Regions from separate parts of the Nocardia glycosmidis genome, predicted to be linked through region 2. Evidence: riboswitches for the same ligand, from Rfam matches in the RefSeq annotation. Region 2 holds a riboswitch; each other region holds the start of a gene.
The links. Region 2 has a riboswitch for S-adenosylmethionine ahead of ACT86A_RS04065 (rhodanese-like domain-containing protein). Riboswitches for the same ligand answer to the same signal wherever they lie in the genome.
Positions count from the first base shown of each region.

Region 1 (2,196 bases), on a different contig from region 2:
CCTTTCGGGGTGCCGGTCGAGCCCGAGGTGAAGATGATCCAGGCATCGTCGCCGGGGGTGGGGAGCGTCGACCAGGTTTCCCCACGTTCGTGCTGTTCCGCGGCACGGATACCCGCGGCCGTGGTCTCGATGCCGTCGGCGGTCACCAGCGCGGTGACCTGGGCTTCGCCGAAGACCAGCTGGGCCCGCTCGTCCGGGTCGTCGGCGTCGACCGGCACATAGGCCGCGCCACTGTAGAGGACCGCGAGAATGGTGACGTAGAGTCCGCGGGTCCCGGAAGGCATCCGCACCCCGACCCGGTCACCGGGGCGTACGCCCGCTGTGGCGAGGCGGGCCATGGTCTGCTCGACCTCGACCACCAAGTCCAGGTAGGTCAGCACCACCTGGCCGTCGTCGATGGCCGGGGCGTCGGGATGTGCGAGCGCGGTAGCGGTCAGGATGTCGACCAGCGTCCTGGCCTGCGGCGCATGCTCGCCCCGCAACAACGGACGCTGCGGCGCGTCGACCTCTGTTCGGAGCACGGTGCCCACCGAACCTTCCATCGATCTGCCTCACACTTTCCGTTGTCGCGCCATAGTTGGGTTACCAAAGGGCGGGTTACCAAAGGGCGGGGTTACCAAAGGGCAAATGCCGCGATTGGCCAGTTGTCCACGGTACTGGGTTTGCTTCGGCAGCGCCCAGCGGCGCTGCGCGAACGGGGAATGTCGCTGCGCTCGACAAGGGGTGAACACCATGGATTCGAGATCGGCTGCTTGTTGTTAGCTGGATGAGGGCTGAGCGTCCGGCGACTCGTGCGCTGTGACATCGCGAATCGGGGCGCGACGGGCTGCGAACAGGTAACGCTTGGTTTTGCTTTCCGCAAAAGCGCGGGCCGCTGTGGTTACCTGGGCACCAGGGACGATCGTTCGGGTTACCGGGTGCTGCTGCGTATTTGCTGTATTTGTTCGGTCGTAGCGTCGTCGGAGACGAGATGCCGGGCCTGCTCCGGCCGGCAGCGGTGGCGCGGATGTGTTCAGGGCAACAGCCGCGTGCCGGCTTCGATGGCGAACAGTGCTCGTAAAGCGAGGTCAGGGGTGCCGGCCCGGCTCGTGAGTCTGCGCGCGGACGCACGGACGTCGGGCAGGTCCCGATCGGTATGTGCCGGCCTGGGATTGGTACCCAGTTGACAGCGCTGGGGCGCTTCTGCCAATCTCGGGTCAGGTCATGAGTACCAGCGCTAAGCCCCGGCTTGCTGGTCGGCAACCCTCCTCCGCGGTGGGGTGCTCCGGGTGACGACCCGGCCGCCGCCCAACCGGGCGCGGCAAGCGCGGACTCGACGAATCATTCGATCGCGGTCCTAGAGCCGACGGGATTCACGTGATGACTAGTGTTGTCGATACCACCTGTGCCGCATTCGCCCGGGTCTCGGGCGACGAACTGCTGGTGCCGCTCGTGCAGGGCGGAACCGCGAGCTACGCGAATTTCGACTATGCGGCGAGCGCGCCGGCATTGGCGCAGGTTACCGACCGCGTGCAGCAGTTGCTGCCGTTCTACGCGAGCGTGCACCGCGGCGCGGGTTACGCTTCGCGGATCTCCACGGAGTGCTACGAGGCCGCCCGCGGATCGGTAGGCAAGTTCCTCGACGCCGCACCGGATCACGTGGTGGTGTTCACGCGCAACACCACCGACTCGCTGAACCTGCTCGCGTCCTGCGTGCCCGGCGACACGGTAGTGCTCGATATCGAGCACCACGCCAACTTCCTGCCGTGGACCAGGCGCGGCCGCCGCGTCGTGCAGGCGGCCGACACGGTCGAGGAGACCGTCGGCCGGCTGGTCGCCGAGTTGTGCAGCAAGCCCGCCGCGTTGCTCGCGGTGACCGGCGCGTCGAACGTCACCGGGGAGGTGCTGCCACTGGAGCGGCTGGCCACCATCGCGCACCAGTGCGGCGCCCGGATCTTGGTGGACGCGGCGCAGCTGGCGCCACATCGTCGGATCAGCCTGCGGGACACCGGAATCGACTATCTAGCCTGTTCCGGTCACAAGCTGTACGCGCCCTTCGGCGCGGGTGTGCTGGTGGGCAAGCGGGATTGGCTCGATGCGGCGCAGCCCTATCTGTCCGGCGGCGGGGCGGTTCGGGAGGTGAGCACAACCGAGGCCGAGTGGGCCCCCGCTCCGCAGCGGCACGAGGCCGGGTCGCCGAACGTGCTCGGCGCCGCC
Region 1 covers NZ_JBQWRH010000015.1:170,258-172,453, reverse strand. Annotated here, with positions in the region: gene ACT86A_RS19920 (Pls/PosA family non-ribosomal peptide synthetase) at 1-542, opposite strand, end outside; SAM riboswitch class IV at 1,200-1,313, shown strand; gene ACT86A_RS19915 (aminotransferase class V-fold PLP-dependent enzyme) at 1,360-2,196, shown strand, end outside.
Region 1: linked by a shared signal. The riboswitch ahead of ACT86A_RS19915 (aminotransferase class V-fold PLP-dependent enzyme) and the one ahead of ACT86A_RS04065 (rhodanese-like domain-containing protein) in region 2 are both predicted to bind S-adenosylmethionine.

Region 2 (2,196 bases):
ATCGGCGCATACCCGCTCTCGTTCGGTCTGAAGCGGCTGTTGGGGTCCCGGCGGCGACTCCCCCCTTTCCGGTGGGGCCGAGCGCCCGATAACCCCGCCGACCAGGGATCATCGAGCCATGACCGAGCAGCGGCCGACCGCGGACGACGACGACATCATCCAGGTCGATCAGACCGACCAGCCTTCCGCGATCCCGTTCATCGCGGCCGCGGTGATCGCGGCGATCGTGCTCGGCGCGATCGTGCTCGGCGGAGTCCTGTCGCCTGCTGAGAAAAATGTCACAGATTCCGACCGCATCGCCGCGGCCGTCCGCAACTTCGTCGAGGGCGCCAATGGCACCGAGACGGTGCCGGCGCCCGGTACCGGATGCCAGGGCTTCGACGCCGCCCGTTCGCCGCTGGCCGGGCAGTCCGGCGCCGGAAAGTCAGTCGAGATCAGGAAAATCGATCCCCCGATCGTCGACGGCGACAAAGGCAAGGCCACCGTGACCACGGTGACAGACGGCACGGAGACGACCAAGACGTGGAACCTCACCAGATCCGGCGCCAAGTGGTTGGTCTGCACCTGAGCGTTCGCGCAGTGTGAGCCACCGTTTGACACGGTGACCCGGCTCGGTGCAATCTCAGTCGAAGGTCATGAGAACCAGTGTCAAGCCCCGGCATTACTGGTCGGCAACCCTCCTCCGCGGTGGGGTGCTCCGGGTGACGACCGGGCCGTGCTCGAAGACGCGGGCGCGGCAAGTGCGGATTCGCAGGAGGAGCAGATGAGCAATTACGCCGGTGACATCACCCCCCAGCAGGCATGGGAACTGTTGCGCGACAATCCCGAAACCGTTCTCGTCGACGTGCGGACGGAAGCCGAATGGCGGTTTGTCGGCGTCCCCGACACGAGTTCGATCGATCGGCCTACCGTGCTGATCGAGTGGGTCGACTCCGCCGGCGCGCGCAACGAGGCCTTCGTCGAGCAACTGCGGCAGGCACTCGACAACCACGATCCCGCCACGCCGGTGGTGTTCCTCTGTCGCTCCGGCCAGCGTTCGGTCGGCGCGGCGATCGCCGCCACCGCGGCCGGCTACCACACCTCCTACAACGTGCTCGACGGCTTCGAGGGTCCGCTCGATGGGTTCGGGCATCGCGGCGGCGCCGGCTGGCGCGCCCTCGGACTGCCCTGGCGGCAGTCGTGATCACCGGCGGCGCGTTCGACAAGCCCCTGCCCGAGGGTGTCGGTCCCGCGACGCTCGGTGTGCGGGGCGGACTGCGGCGCTCCGGCTTCGAGGAAACCTCCGAGGCGTTGTACCTGAGCTCCGGCTTCGTCTACGAGAGCGCGGAAGCCGCCGAGGCCGCGTTCACCGGCGAGGCGGAGCATTTCGTCTACTCCCGCTACGGCAATCCGACGGTCGCCATGTTCGAGGAGCGGATCCGGCTGATCGACGGCGCCGAAGCGTGCTTCGCCACCGCGAGCGGCATGTCGGCGGTGTTCACCGCGCTGGGCGCATTGCTCGGCGCGGGTGACCGGCTGGTCGCCGCGCGCAGCCTATTCGGTTCCTGCTTCGTGGTGTGCAACGAGATCCTGCCGCGCTGGGGCGTGGAGACCGTCTTCGTCGACGGCGAGGATCTCGACCAGTGGGAGCAGGCGCTGTCGGTGCCGACCAATGCGGTGTTCTTCGAGACGCCCGCCAATCCGATGCAGACCCTGGTCGATGTCCGTAGGGTGAGCGAACTGGCCCATGCCGCGGGCGCGAAAGTGGTGCTGGACAACGTCTTCGCCACACCGTTGCTGCAAAGCGGCTTCGAACTCGGCGCCGACGTGGTGGTCTACTCCGGCACCAAGCACATCGACGGGCAGGGCCGGGTACTCGGCGGAGCGATTCTCGGCGCGCAGGACTACATCGACGGGCCGGTGAAAACGCTGATGCGCCATACCGGTCCGGCGCTGAGCCCGTTCAACGCGTGGACCCTGCTGAAGGGTCTGGAAACCATGCCGCTGCGGGTGCGCCATTCGGTCGACTCCGCACTGCGGGTTGCCCGCTTCCTGGAGGACAACAAGGCGGTCAGCTGGGTGAAATACCCTTTCCTGGAGTCGCATCCGCAGCACGCGCTGGCCACCGGTCAGATGAGCGGGGGCGGCACCGTGGTCACCTTCGAGCTGGACGCCCCCGAGAACGAGGCGAAGAAGCGCGCTTTCGAGGTGCTGAAC
Region 2 covers NZ_JBQWRH010000002.1:344,221-346,416, forward strand. Annotated here, with positions in the region: gene ACT86A_RS04060 (Rv0361 family membrane protein) at 119-568, shown strand; SAM riboswitch class IV at 632-749, shown strand; gene ACT86A_RS04065 (rhodanese-like domain-containing protein) at 764-1,183, shown strand; gene ACT86A_RS04070 (O-succinylhomoserine sulfhydrylase) at 1,180-2,196, shown strand, end outside.

Region 3 (2,196 bases), on a different contig from region 2:
CCGATCCGGGAGCGCTGCTTGCGCACTTCCCGGTCCGGCAGCGCGTGCAACCGGTTACGGCGCAGGCGGTAGCCGATCAGCTCGCCGTCGATGTGCACAGTTCCCGCGTCCAGTGATTCCAGGCGGTTCACCACGCGCAGCAGGGTCGACTTGCCGGAGCCGGATGGACCGATCACCGTGACCACTTCGCCGGAGCGAACGGTCAGATCGATGCCGCGCAACACCTGGTGCGGCCCGTAGGATTTCCGGACGCCGCGAACCTCGACGGCGAGCGTGCCGGTCATCGTGTCGCTCCGCGTGGTGCGGTGGAACCGATCTCGGCGACTTCCTGCAGCTTCTGCCACGCGCGCTGCAGCGGCGAAGGCGGCGGATTGCGGTGCGCGCCTTTGGCGTAGTGACGCTCGATGTAATACTGCGCCACCGAGAGCACGGTGGTGAGCACGAAGTACCACACCGTCGCGACCATCAGCAGCGGCACAACCCGCCCATTGCGCCCATAGATCACCTGGACCTGGTAGAACAGCTCGGCGATCGCCATCACCGACACGATCGAGGTGCCCTTGAACAGGCTGATCACCTCGTTGGTCGCGTTCGGCAGGATCGAGCGCATCGCCTGCGGGAAAACGACGGTGCGGAACTGCCGCAGTCGCGGAATCCCCAGTGCGGCGGCGGCCTCCAGCTGTCCCGCGTCGACCGAGATGAATCCGGCGCGGATGATTTCGGCGGAATATGCCGCCTGATGCAGGGCCAATCCGATCACGGCGGCGGTGAAGCCGCTGATCACGCCGTTCACCTCGAAGGTGAACAGCGCCGGGCCGAACGGGATGCCGATCGACAGCGTCCGGTACAGATAGGCGATGTTGAACCAGAACAGCAGCTGCACGATCAGCGGGATGGCCCGGAACGCCCAGATGTAGGCCCAGGAGATCACCCGCAATACCGGATTGTTCGATAGCCGGGCGACCGCCAGCGCGGTGCCGAGGAGGAATCCCAGCGCGGTACCCCACACGGTCAGCTCCAACGTCACTTGCAATGCCGACAGCACCGATTTCGCCGTGATGTACTGCGCGAACGTCGGCCAATCCCAGCCGGGGTTGGTGGCCAGACCGTGCACGAACTGGGCGAGCAGAACCAGCGCGACAGCGCTGACCACCCACCGCCACGGGTGCCGGCTCTTGGCTACCTCAGGCGTCTCACCTGCTCGAGCGGGATGCGGCTCGGATGTGCCGGCCGGGGCCGGATCGCCGAGCGAGGAGGTTTCGGGTGCGGCGGACGTGGTCATGCCCGCACCTCGCGGGCGCTCGGTTCCGGCCTGAGCGTGAACGCGGCTGCGTCCATGGCACGCTCACGCCATGCCAGGTCCTCGATAATCACTTCGGTTCCTCCATCGGTCCCGGCGGAAGCACCCGCACCCGGTGACCGGGGGGTTGCTGCGACGTCGACGAGCCAGGTCTCTCGGTCGCTCTGGATGGTTGGTGCCGACCCCCCGCCGGCCGATGTCGGGGTCGAGCCGAATCATGATGCCGAGCAACTGGACTCTGGAACAAGAGAAGTAATCAGCGTGAGCGTAGATCTTGTCGGGCCTGGATTCGTCGGATAATTCTGGTAGCCAGGCGTGCGCTGCCGAATGAGAGCGGTGCGGTCCCCGGTCGCATCATCGCCGGCGTGCCGGGGGGAGCCGAAGCGGCGGCCGGACGCGGCGTACAGCTTGTCGGTGGCGGCCGACCGGTGCCGTAGATCCCGGCAAACTGGACTGCTGTGGAATTGCTGTTGGCAATCTCGGCTGTTGCGTGCGTTTGCCGGAGTACTGTGCCCCTCGATCGTTCCGCCGATGAGGAGGTTTCGTGATCACGTTGCGTAGTCTGACTTTGTTGTCCGCCGTCGTGACCGGCTCGGTCGCTCTCGCGCTCGCGGGACCAGGGGCCGCCGGCGCGGCCCCGGACGACCCGGCCCCCGCGTTCTCCGACCGCGCCACGCAGACCGCGGCGCCCGGTGACCCGTGGAGCATCTACAACTCCGCGCTCGACGCGCTGCGCGGCCTCGGCATCGAGCCGTTCGCGTATCCGGCCGCGGCGGCGTTGTGCCTCGACAACACGACCCTCGGGCTCGCGCCCGCCGTGGCCGGGACCATTCCGGGCCCGTGGCCGAAGAACACCGTGCAGATCCCCGGGCTCGACCTCAACGCCGTCAAAACGG
Region 3 covers NZ_JBQWRH010000018.1:30,078-32,273, reverse strand. Annotated here, with positions in the region: gene ACT86A_RS21540 (amino acid ABC transporter ATP-binding protein) at 1-284, opposite strand, end outside; gene ACT86A_RS21535 (amino acid ABC transporter permease) at 281-1,282, opposite strand; SAM riboswitch class I at 1,382-1,475, opposite strand; gene ACT86A_RS21530 (hypothetical protein) at 1,845-2,196, shown strand, end outside.
Region 3: linked by a shared signal. The riboswitch ahead of ACT86A_RS21535 (amino acid ABC transporter permease) and the one ahead of ACT86A_RS04065 (rhodanese-like domain-containing protein) in region 2 are both predicted to bind S-adenosylmethionine.